Regions from separate parts of the Paenibacillus sp. LjRoot153 genome, predicted to be linked through region 1. Evidence: predicted binding sites of a transcription regulator. Region 1 holds the regulator's gene; each other region holds the start of a gene.
What was found. Region 1 encodes LexA, which represses DNA repair genes until DNA is damaged. Its sites were predicted from a motif close to CGAACATATGTTCG; they were not measured.
Positions count from the first base shown of each region.

Region 2: the regulator LexA is predicted to act here: its motif matches at 2,593-2,606, upstream of addB (helicase-exonuclease AddAB subunit AddB).
Region 3: the regulator LexA is predicted to act here: its motif matches at 2,383-2,396, upstream of recA (recombinase RecA).

Region 1 covers NZ_CAXUQH020000001.1:4,830,858-4,835,127, forward strand. The annotation lists gene ACSQ8P_RS20925 (HAD family hydrolase) at 1-585, opposite strand, end outside; gene ACSQ8P_RS20930 (DUF896 domain-containing protein) at 627-812, opposite strand; gene ACSQ8P_RS20935 (LysM peptidoglycan-binding domain-containing protein) at 957-1,352, opposite strand; gene lexA (transcriptional repressor LexA) at 1,503-2,120, shown strand; gene ACSQ8P_RS20945 (aminopeptidase) at 2,189-3,427, opposite strand; gene glnA (type I glutamate--ammonia ligase) at 3,520-4,270, opposite strand, start outside.
Region 2 covers NZ_CAXUQH020000001.1:3,466,144-3,470,413, forward strand. The annotation lists gene ACSQ8P_RS14455 (Na/Pi cotransporter family protein) at 1-945, opposite strand, end outside; gene ACSQ8P_RS14460 (class I SAM-dependent rRNA methyltransferase) at 1,065-2,438, shown strand; gene addB (helicase-exonuclease AddAB subunit AddB) at 2,753-4,270, shown strand, end outside.
Region 3 covers NZ_CAXUQH020000001.1:3,848,960-3,853,229, forward strand. The annotation lists gene rimO (30S ribosomal protein S12 methylthiotransferase RimO) at 1-379, shown strand, start outside; gene pgsA (CDP-diacylglycerol--glycerol-3-phosphate 3-phosphatidyltransferase) at 376-960, shown strand; gene ACSQ8P_RS16350 (competence/damage-inducible protein A) at 1,046-2,296, shown strand; gene recA (recombinase RecA) at 2,466-3,509, shown strand; gene ACSQ8P_RS16360 (regulatory protein RecX) at 3,585-4,270, shown strand, end outside.

The sequences.
Region 1 (4,270 bases):
GATAGCTGCTGCAGGCTTCCCTTGACCAAACTCACCAGAAATCACGATGTGATCAAAGTATGAAGCAATCTCAGGAACCCCTGCTAATTTCTCTTTTTGTAAGTCAGGTGAACCATTTGTTAAAAGAAGTAGCTTGTAATTCCCTTTCAACGCATCTAGTACGCGGAAGGTTTCTTCATATACATAGGGACGACTGCGGCGCTCAGCTGCAAACAATTCACCCAGCTTGTACCCCAACTCACGATCTTCAATCCCTAATCCTGCAAGCCCTCTAGTCCAAGATTCTGTGCGATAGCCAGGAGCTAGCTTCTCTAACTTGCGGAAGTTTTCGTCCTCGCCTTGCGTGAAGTTAGCCCATAGTCCTTCAAACGGGTTAATCCCAATCATTTTGGTAAATGGGAACGTCTCAAAGGATTCATATAAACTCCTAGCTTCTTTACGAACAGATGCTTCTAATTCCACTGGGTTCAAGCCATTGACTTGCTTCGCCGCTTCTGCACATGTGGCAGCAAAAGCTTCCTCCACACTACGATCATCCCATAACAGCGTATCATCCAAATCAAATAGCACAGCTTTCAACGTCATCATTCATTTCCCCTTTGAATGTAGTATCTATTGTAGTAGGCTTATTTCTCTTCGTCAGTAAACTTAATGGAATCTAGTTGGACCTTCAGGTTACCCCTGAATGCATTAATATAGATTTTCCTTAGCTCATTTCGCTCATCGATCTCTGTATCTGTTAGGCCAACTGTCTTCGCCTTTCGAGCAAGTTCATTGATTCGCTCAATCGTCTTATCCATGCTGTCACTCATTGTAATCCTCCCAGTCAAAATTTCAATATGAGTACTACTTTGCCATCCCCGATTAGGATTGTCAAGGATACAACGCAAAGAGACATAGCAACTGACGGCTATGTCTCGAACAAACATCTATATAGTGAAACTTATATTAGATCATTAAGGAAGTAATAGAACTTGCCCCTCTTGTAATGAACTGCTCGTTAAGTGATTGAAAGCTTTTAATTTCTCGACGTAAGAACGTGTGTTCTCACCCTTCTTTTTGTGAGTGTCTGCGATCCCCCAAAGCGTATCACCACTTTGAATAACAATCTTCTCGTGTTGGTTAGATTTCGCTGACGGTTGCACGGAAGTGATCGGTGTTGACACGGTAACAGTCCCCTCACCTGCATAGGCTTGTACGATCGCACCAAACGAAAACACAGTTCCAAGAATTACTGCTATCACTAAGAAACGAAGTAGTAGCTTCGCATAACCCCGTTTAATCGTCATCCCTTTGGATGCATGAGCAGTACCTTGAAGTGTTGTTCTTCCATTCGATTGTGAATAAGCCATATACATAAAATCATCCCCCAAACATTTGTTCTGATATCAGAATAACACGAACACATGTTTGAGTCAATCATTTCTCGAACTTATGTTTGTACGAACTCGGGTTCTATGTTATACTTTGGGTAATGATTCCCAGTATTGGAGTGATATCTTATGAGTAAAATTTCGCAGCGTCAACAAGCAATAATGGAATTCATTAAGAACGAAGTGAAAGATAAAGGCTACCCGCCTTCCGTTCGAGAAATCGGCGAAGCTGTTGGACTAGCTTCCAGTTCTACCGTACATGGCCATTTGGAACGTCTTGAGAAAAAAGGCATGATTCGTCGAGATCCTACCAAACCGCGTGCAATTGAAATTCTAGGGCTTGATGGTGCCGAATCCCAATTCGCTGTATCCGTCGCTCGTGTTCCCCTTGTTGGTAAAGTAACGGCTGGTGTTCCTATCACGGCCACTGAGAATATCGAAGATTATTTCCCTCTTCCTTCAAGTATGGTTGGTGACAACAACGTGTTCATGCTTAGCATTATGGGTGACAGTATGATTGAAGCTGGTATTTATAATGGCGACTATGTCATCGTTAAACAGCAGCAAACGGCGAATAACGGCGATATCGTTGTCGCGATGACGGAAGATGATGAAGCTACTGTAAAGCGTTTCTATAAGGAGAAGGATCACATTCGCCTTCAACCGGAGAATTCCGCTTTGCAACCCATTCTATTGAAGAATGTAACTATCCTTGGACGGGTAATTGGCTTATTCCGGGATATGTAAAGACGGTAGATACCAAAAAAGCAAGGCTCCCAAAGTGAACTTACACTTGAGAGCCTTGCTTTTCACATTTAAAACGTCAATACCCAGTTCCCCGCACGGAAGATCGGTTCAATCGTGCCATCAGCTAGTTCCCCATCGATTTCAAGCTCCGCAGAACCAATCATGAAGTCCACATGAATCAAGGAGCTATTCCCTCCTCGAGCCATCAACTCAGCATTCGACAACTTGGTACCATCCTTCAAATTAATCGGATAACAGCTACCCAACGCTAAATGACAGGATGCATTCTCATCAATGCCCGTATTGTAGAAAATACGATTTAAATTGGAAATCGGAGAATCGAACGGCACGAGTGCAACCTCACCTAAATAACGCGCCCCTTCATCCATATCCAGTAAACGTGCCAAATGGTCATAACCAACCTCTGCTTGGAAGTCCACAACCTTACCCGCTTCGAACGTGAAGGTAAACCGATCAACTAATGCGCCATTAATATTCAAAGGCATTGTACTCGCTACCTTACCACTAACACCTGTTCGGTTTGGTATGGTGAACACTTCTTCCGTCGGCATATTCGCTACATACCGGATACCCCGAGCATTCTCATTATCCCCGCCCAGCCAAATATGTCCTTCCGGCAGTTCGACACGCAAATCCGTACCTGTTGCTCGATAACGCAGAGCTTTATAGCTTCTTTCATTCAATAAACTATGCGTTGCACTCAGCGTATCCAAATGTGACTGCCAAGCTGCTACGGGATTCTCTTCATAAACACGGTTGACTTGGAAAATGGCATCCCACATCGCAGGAATACGCTGCTCCTCCGGCAGATCCGCATAGACAATCGAAGCCCAAGCTTCTGTTGGTGCTTTAATTAAACACCAGCTAAACTCACCTGTACGCACATATTGCTGATACTTGGCTCTTGCCGTTGAAGCGGCTTTCGATGCCCGCGAAATTAAACTAGCATCAATACCATCGTACAAATTCGGATTCGGTACCTTAATGTTCAATAAGGCTCCTCCGTTTTCAACAAAGCGTTCGAGCATCGTCGTATACCACTCCGGGTAGTAGTCCATTGAATCTTCTTGACCATAATCAAATTTATTCCGAGTAACGACATCATCCTGCCAATGCACATGGACAAAATTTGCGCCAGCCTCATACGCTTTCTGAACGATTAATCTCGTTAAATCCAATGTTTCAATGGGAGCTTCAACCAGCAAATCTTGACCTTTATTCAAGTTAACCCCTATTCGAATCACTAACTCTGCATACTTTTCTAAATTTCGATTGAAATTGTCCATAGTTCAATTCTTCTCCTTCGCATTAAAAAGCCCATCAGGCTCTCATAAACGAGGCTGACGGGCTCTAATTATCTAATTGTATGAATCAAAACCTAGTACAGGGATAGATATTGATCTCTTTCCCATTGGTGAACTTGTGTACGGTACATGTCCCACTCAATTTCTTTCAACTCATAGAAATGAGCAAGAGCATGCTCACCTAGCGTGTCGCAAACAACATCATCACGAAGTAATTCGTCTAATGCTTGTTTCAAGTTAAGCGGCAAGCTTGGAATACCTTCGCTCTCACGCTCTTCTTCCGTCATCACATAAATGTTGCGATCTGTTGGCGGAGGAAGCTGCATTTTGTTCTTAATGCCATCCAAACCAGCTGCTAACATAACTGCCAAAGCTAGGTAAGGATTCGCTGCTGGATCCGGGTTACGAACTTCAACACGTGTACTTAGACCGCGGGAAGCTGGAATCCGAATCATCGGACTGCGGTTACTAGCGGACCAAGCTACATAGCAAGGTGCTTCATAACCAGGAACTAGACGTTTGTATGAGTTAACGGTTGGGTTCGTAATTGCAGCGAAAGAACGCGCATGACGAAGTACACCAGCCATATATTGTCTTGCAACCGTGCTCAAGCCTAATTTGTCGCTCTCATCGTAGAACGCATTCGTTTCACCTTTGAACAAGGATTGGTGACAGTGCATACCAGATCCATTCATTCCGAACAACGGCTTCGGCATAAATGTAGCATGCAAACCATGCTGTCTAGCTACCGTTTTAACAACTAGTTTGAAAGTTTGAATTTGGTCAGCAGCTTTAATCGCATCTGCATATTTAAAGTCGATTTCG
Region 2 (4,270 bases), 1.4 Mb from region 1:
TTGGGAGCGGGCAATTTGTGAAGCGGCGTCATCAGCAAGCAGTCCTGAAAGACTAACGAGCACATGGATAAACGGGTAAAAGAGGATCGCACCTCCGACATTCAGCAGCACATGTGACCAGGCTACATAACGCCCGGCGCGTGAGCTGCTCATGCCTGCGATCACTGCAGTGACACAGGTGCCGACGTTGGCACCAATAGTAATAGCAACCCCGAGCTCGACGGGGATCGCCCCGGTGGCGGCGAGGCTCATCGCCATCGCGATGACGGCTGCGCTGCTATGCACGAGCGCGGTCACCGCTGCGCCTGCGAGGATGCCCCAGAGCAGGCTCGTTTGCGCCTGATGTACGAACCAGGCGAACAGACCGCGGGACTGCAGCGCAGGCCCGATGGTTTGCATGATCTCGATGCCGAGCAGCACGAGAGAGAAGCCAGCCGCCGCGAGCGAGCCGTAGCGGACGCTGCGCAGCCATTGGCGACTGCCGTCATGTGCGGCGGTCTGCGGTAGTGCCGCGCCTGCTTGCGCGGCGTTGGAGCGGGGCTCGCTTGCCTGAGGCAGCGGCCCAGCCAGCCAGCTCGCCAGCCACACGCTGGCGCTGGCGATTAGGATCGGCACGCCGATGCCACCCAAGCTGAGCCCGATCAACTCAGTGGTGAGGCACGTGCCGATGTTCGTTCCGAGAATCACGCCAAGTGTTCTCGGGAAGGAGAGGACGCCAGCGCCGACGAGGCCGATGGCGATGACTGTGATTGCGGTGCTGCTCTGCAGCGCCGCGGTGAGCACGGTGCCGGTGATGAGACCGCGCACCGGTGTTCGGGTAAACCGCTCCAGCCACAGCTGGAGGCGGGGGCCAGCCCAGGTTTGAAGCGAGGTTTCCATGAGCTTCATCCCGAGCAGAAATAAGATAAAGCCTGTAGCAACAGGCAGAATAATAGCATGAATCATGAGAGGATCTCCTTTTCGTGTGCGTACGACGTTTTCAACCAATATATGTGACCGTAAAGACAAGCATGACAAGCCAGATGGTATAGGTGAACGGTTTCACGCAAAGGACGGCTAAAACAATGGCAGCAGTATTTTTACATAAGAAACGCAAACCCCGCTTGGAGCAAGGACATCCATGGGTGTATAAGAGTGAAATTGAGCGCACGGATGGGGAAATTGTGCCTGGACAGCTTGTATCCGTTCAGAACCACCTAGGCAAATATCTAGCAACCGGCTATTACAACGAAGCTTCACAGCTTACGGTACGTATTGTATCGTATAGCCCGATTGAAGCGATGACGACGGAGTTTTTCGTCGAACGTTTTACACGTTGTTTCCTACATCGTCAGCGCTTTGTGAAAGGAGCGCAGTCTTATCGGTTGGTATATGGAGAAGCTGATTTCCTGCCAGGACTAATTGTTGATAAATTCGAGAACACACTGGTTGTTCAGCTTTTGACCTTGGGGATGGACCTCTGCCGAGACAATATCGTTGAAGCGCTGGTACAAGTTATGAAGCCAGTCGGGATCTATGAGCGAAGTGACGTTTCCATTCGTGAACTGGAAGGTCTGAAGCAGACGAAGGGACTTCTGTATGGCGATTGTGCGAAGCATGTTGATATTTTGGAAAATGGTCTTCGTATTCGCGTCGATATTGAAGAAGGTCAGAAGACAGGTTACTTCTTCGACCAACGTGAGAATCGCGCGGCCATAGCTCCGTTGATGACTGGCTGGGGTCACCGCAGCGGAATCAATTTGACGGAAATCGAAGAGAATGGCGTAACGCAAATGCTCCCTGTGAACGCGAATGGCAAAGTAGTAACGTTCCCTCTGTGGGATGGCGCTTCTGTGCTGGAGTGTTTCTCTCATACAGGAAGCTTTACACTGAATGCTTGTCAATTCGGAGCGAAAAAAGTAACGTGTCTCGATATCTCCGAGCATGCGATTGAAAGTGCACGTACGAACGTTGCTTTGAATGGCTTCGAGGATCGCGTCGAATTCGTTGTCGCGGATGCCTTCGAGTACTTACGTACGCAAGTGAAGGGCTTGGATAAGCGCAAGCTTCGTTCTGTGGCTGGTGCGGCAGGACAAGCCAAAGTAGACACCTCGAAGCCTGTAGGTACTGGTGGGCGTACTTGGGACGTCGTTATTCTCGATCCACCTGCCTTTGCCAAGACGAAAAGTGCGGTGGAAGGAGCTTGCCGCGGCTATAAGGATATCAATTTGCATGGAATGAAACTTGTGAATGAAGGCGGTTATCTCGTCACAGCAAGCTGTTCGTACCACATGCATCCAGAGTTATTCCTTGAAACGATTCATGCGGCTGCAACCGATGCGGGTAAGCTGTTACGCTTAATTGAGTTCCGTGGAGCAGGGATGGATCACCCGCGTATTCTTGGCGTGGATGAAGGACATTATTTGAAGTTTGCAATTTTTGAAGTGCGCAGCAAATAAGCTGATTTAAGTGAGCGAAGCCGGTTAATCTGGCTTTGCTTTTTTTGTTGTGTTTACGGGTGTTGGTGTGAGGGGGCTGGTACTTGAAAGTCGTGTATTAGATAGTTTTCATAGCGAATGCCTTTTTGTTTTTTGCTTTCCATGCTATACTAATAGAATATATGTTCGTATATTAATCCCGATTGAACCCCTCAGTTCCCCCTCCATCATCTACCACGCCGACTCATCACTAGAAATATGATAGAATAGAGAGATAGAAAACGAGAATTGCTTACGAAGCAAGCTTTCCGACGGAAAGTGTTAGGAGGCCTTGAATGTCCATTCGATTCGTGATTGGTAGAGCCGGAAGCGGCAAGAGTGAACGTTGTCTGACTGAAATGAAAGAGCAGCTAGCATCGGCCCCTGAAGGTGATCCGTTGATTTTGCTCGTCCCTGAACAAGCCACATTTCAAGCTGAGCATGCGCTGGTTTCGGATCCAAATATTCGAGGGATGATCCGCGCGCAAGTATTAAGTTTCCACCGTTTAGCCTGGCGTGTCATGCAAGAAGAAGGCGGGACAGCACGTCTGCCGATTGATGATACTGGCAAGAAATTGCTGTTAACGAGCATTTTACATAAATATAAGGATAAACTCCGACTTTTTGGTCATTCTGCTGAGCAAATGGGTTTTGTTGATCGACTGAATCAGCTTTTTACGGAAATGAAACGTTATTGCGTGACGGCGGAACAGCTGGAAACGCATGAGAATAAACGAGTGACTACCCTTGGAGAACACGGCTTGCTGCGTGACAAAATGCATGATATCCAACTCGTGTACCGCCAATTTGAGGCAGAGCTTGCAAGGCAGTATTTGGACGGCGAAGATTACCTCACACTGCTCGCAGAACAAGTACCTAACTCAGATTATTTGCGTTCAGCGTCACTTTGGATTGATGGGTTTCATGGCTTTACTCCTCAAGAATTCAAGGTGCTTGGTGCGCTATTTGCTGCTTGTAAGCAAGTGACAATTACGTTATGTCTGGATCGCGAACTACAGGCGGGGGATACCCCGGATGAATTGGATTTATTTCATCCTACAGCTACGACGATGGTACGTTTGCAGGATATGATTTGGCAGCTAGGTCTTGGTACGGCTGAAGTTCTTCATCTCGCTCAAGAGCGTTCGCCTAGATATGAGGATAGTCCTGCGCTTTCCTATTTGGAGCAAAATTTTGATCGCCGAATAGGTGGCGGAGCGCCTAAATATAAGCCTTCTCCTGGAGAGAAAATCGCCGACCAGCTCGTTATTAGGGAAGCCGTTCATCGTCGTGCGGAAGTTGAAGGCGCAGTGCGTGACATGCTTCAGCTGGTTCGAGAGCATGGTGTGCGGTGGCGTGAAATGGCCATCATGGTGCGAAATATGGAAGGGTACCAGGATCTGTTAAACATGGTGCTTACGGATTATGAGATCCCACACTTTTTCGATCAGAAGCGTTCGGTGCTTCATCATCCACTCGTGGAATTCATTCGCTCAGCACTCGAGGTTATTCAGCATAATTGGCATTACGATGCGGTATTTCGTTGTATCAAAACGGATTTACTGCTGCCTCCGGGAGCGACAACTCAAAGGACTGAGCTAGATAAATTAGAGAATTATGTGCTTGCATTCGGGATTCAAGGCTATAGATGGACGGATGGCAAGCCATGGACGTATAAATTTCGTGCCAATTTGGAGCAAGCAGAAGATCTTGTAAATGAACAAACAGCGGAGCTTCAAGCGTTAAATACGAGCAAATCGTGGGTCGTCGGTCCATTGCTGGCGTTATCCAATCGCCTTTCACAAGCACGTACG
Region 3 (4,270 bases), 980 kb from region 1:
CTTGAAACAATTCGTGCGTGATGTTCAGTTCGATCGCCTTGGTGTGTTTGCATACTCCATGGAAGATGATACGCCTGCAGCAAGACTGCCGGATCAAGTTCCGGATGATGTGAAAGAATACCGTGCTAATGCGATAATGGAAATTCAACGTGAAATTTCGAATATCCGCGGCGGTCGCCGAATTGGACAAGAAATCGACGTGCTTATTGAAAGATACGATGGAAGAAGCGATGTTTATATCGGTCGTTCCCAATTCGACGCACCAGAAATTGATGGTGAAGTATTCGTTTCGAATGCGAAATTGAACATTGGTGAACTTGCGAAGGTTCGTGTTACCCACTCCTACGAGTTTGACTTATCCGGGGAGGTAATTGCATGAACTTAGCTAACCGCATCACCGTAGCGAGAATTTTATTAGTACCGATCATCATGTTCTTTTTGTTGATTAAGGTAAAATTTCCTCAAATACGGATAGAGGAGTTTAGCATAACGTATAATCAAATTATTGCTGCTTTAATTTTTATTATTGCTGCGAGTACCGATAGCTTAGATGGTTACATTGCTAGGAAACGTAATCTTGTTACGAATTTGGGCAAGCTTTTGGATCCTTTGGCAGACAAGCTGCTTGTTACCGCTGTACTTGTTTCACTAGTAGAAATGGATAAAGTTGATGCTTGGATTGTTATTGTCATTATTAGCAGAGAATGGGCAGTGACTGGACTTCGTCAAATTGCTCTCTTAGAGGGTACTGTCATGGCGGCCAGCAAATGGGGTAAGGCGAAGACGGCGGCTCAGATTACAGCCATCATTGCACTGCTAATTAATAATTTTCCATTTACGTTTCTAGATTTTCCCTTTGATGTTATAGCTAGTTGGGCTGCAGCAATTATTACCGTTTATTCAGGTGTGGAATATTTCGTTAAAAATAAACACGTCATAGATTTTTCGGAAAAGTCATAGTTACATGTAACTTACCTCTAAACGCGGTCGATCAATAACGAGCGATCACGTTAGAGGTTTTCTCATTTTAAGGAGGGTTTCGTAGATGAAAGCAGAAATCATTGCGGTAGGAACAGAGTTGCTGCTTGGTCAAATCGTGAACACCAATGCGCAGTTTATTTCTAGAGAATGTGCAGCACTAGGGATTGATATTTACTTTCAAACTGTCGTTGGGGATAATGAACAGCGCTTGTTAGACAGTCTTCGATTAGCTGCATCACGAGCTGATGTCGTGATTTGTACAGGAGGACTAGGACCAACGCAGGATGATCTGACTAAGGAAGTATTAGCTACACTGACGGGACGTCATTTGGTGCTTCACGAGCCTTCGATGGAGGCCATATCTGCGATGTTTGCTTCAAGAGGGATTCATATGGTGGAAAGTAATCGGCGCCAAGCACTTATGCTAGAAGGCAGCGATCCCTTACGTAATGAGACTGGTTTGGCAGTGGGAAATGCGCTCACATTCGAGGGGGTACATTTCGTGCTTTTACCAGGACCGCCTAAAGAAATGAAACCAATGTTTACAAAATATGCGGTGCCGTGGCTTCAATTACGAATGACAGATGAAGTTCCGCTTTATTCGAAAATGTTGAAGTTTGCAGGTATAGGTGAGTCCAATTTGGAGCATCAGCTGTTAGATTTGATTCAAGCGCAAACCGACCCGACAATTGCCCCTTACGCCAAAGAAGGTGAAGTAACTATTCGTTTAACAACGCGTGCAAATACGGAAGTAGAAGGCGAATTGAAGTTACAAGCTACGGAGGCTGAAATTACGAATCGACTTGGTGAGTATCTTTATGCCGTTAAGGACGTCCCTATCGAGACTACTGTTTTGCAGTTACTAGCAGGAAGTAAGAAGACACTGGCGGTTGCTGAAAGTTGTACGGGAGGTTTACTCAGTGATTTAATAACGGCAGTACCAGGTAGCTCAGAATCATTTCTAGGCGGTATCATCGTTTACTCGAATGCTTTAAAGCATAAGTTGTTAGGCGTGCCGATGGAGATATTGGAGGGGGAAGGTGCCCCAGGAGCTGTTAGCAGCGAAACAGCTGTCATTTTAGCCGAACAGTTGCTTGTTAAGACTGGTAGTGACTTTGGCATCTCGGTGACCGGTGTGGCGGGTCCAAGCCCGTCTGAAGGGAAGCCTGTAGGTCTTGTCTACGTTGGATTCGCACAAAAGCATGCGAAGACGGAAGTATTTACTCTCCAACTATCAGGCAATAGAGAGTCAATTAAACATAGGGCTGCTAAGCGTGCACTCTATCAATTGTGGAAACAGTTGAAAGAAAGCTAGAAATCCTCTATAATCAGAGTTAGTTAACGGAAGAACCGTAGCAAAGCGATAACTTTGTTACGGTTTTTTGTTTGTTCGCAAAAAAACGAATGTATGTTCGAAAAAATGCTTGGCAAACATGCCAAAACAAGTTATCATATACCTATAATGATAGAAGGAAGTGGTTGTTTTGTCAGATCGTCGTGCCGCGCTAGATAATGCATTACGTCAAATTGAGAAACAGTTCGGAAAAGGCTCCATTATGAAACTTGGAGAATCTACACATATGCAAGTTGAAACGATTTCTTCGGGCGCGCTTGCTCTGGATATCGCACTTGGAATAGGTGGATTCCCACGCGGAAGAATTATTGAAGTTTACGGACCAGAGTCATCAGGTAAAACAACTGTAGCTTTACACGCGATTGCTGAAGTACAAAGAGTGGGCGGACAAGCTGCCTTTATCGATGCGGAGCATGCGTTGGATCCTTCTTATGCAAGCAAGCTTGGTATTAATATAGATGAACTGTTACTTTCCCAGCCAGATACGGGTGAGCAAGCGCTTGAGATCGCAGAAGCACTAGTTCGTAGTGGCGCGGTAGATATTATTGTTATCGACTCCGTTGCAGCATTAGTACCGAAAGCGGAAATTGAAGGCGACATGGGGGATTCTCACGTAGGTCTTCAAGCACGTTTGATGTCACAAGCGCTTCGTAAGCTGTCTGGTGCAATCAATAAATCGAAAGTTATCGCTATCTTCATCAACCAATTACGTGAAAAGGTTGGCGTTATGTTCGGTAACCCTGAGACGACTCCGGGTGGTCGTGCATTGAAGTTCTACTCTTCAGTTCGTTTGGATGTTCGTCGTATTGAGACTATCAAACAAGGTAACGACATGGTTGGTAACCGTACGAGAATTAAGGTCGTTAAGAATAAAGTAGCACCTCCATTTAAACAAGCTGAAGTCGATATTATGTACGGTGAAGGTATCTCACGCGAGGGTAGCATTATTGATATCGGAACTGAGTTGGATATCGTAAATAAGAGCGGCGCTTGGTATTCTTATGAAGGTGAGCGTCTTGGTCAAGGACGTGAGAACGCTAAACAATTCTTGAAAGATAACAAAGCGATCTCGGAAACGATTGAACTAAGAATTAGAGAAAATAGCAACTTGATTAAAGTAGTTGGTCCGAACACGGATGAAGAAGAAGACGAGTTGGAAACAGCTTTTGAATAGGTTTGAAAAATAGGATGGATGAAGCACCTTAACCTTGTGTTGGGGTGCTTTTTCTCCATTTGGGGGATTGTTGAGATGAATCATGAAGAGGAAGAATTACAGGTAATAACCAAAGTGGAAAAACAAAAACAAGGAAGACATCGCTATAACATTTATCTGAATGAGGAATACGCTTTTTCTGTTCATGAAGATATTCTGATCAAGCACCGTTTGAACAAAGGGGAATCCCTATATCAGAAAGCGATTGAAGCTATCATTTTAGATGAAGAGCGAAATATGGCCTATGTGAAGGCCCTTCACATGGTAGGAAGGCGTCCCCATTCCCTCTCAGAGGTGAAACGTAAATTGAAAGAGAAGGGTTTTGAAGCGCCTATTATAGATTGGGCGAGTGATAAGCTTATTGAAAATAAATACATCAATGACGAAGAATTCGCTAAGATGTGGACGGACAATAGGGTAATTTCTCAACGCAAAGGACGGAATCTGATTCGACAAGAACTTCAACAAAAAGGGATTCATCAAGATGTGGTGAAAAGTACCATGGAGTCGATAAATCCGGAAGATGAGTACGAGGGAGCACTAAAAATAGCGAGAACGAAATGGAAACAAACCTCAGGAAAACTGATGGATAGAAAGCGGAAGACTGCGGCATTTCTAATGCGAAGAGGTTACACTGGTGCCACTGTTACTAAGGTCTTGGGGCTCATAAGCAATGAAACGGATGAGGAAGAAATGGCATTTTCGGATGAGGGTTTCGATAA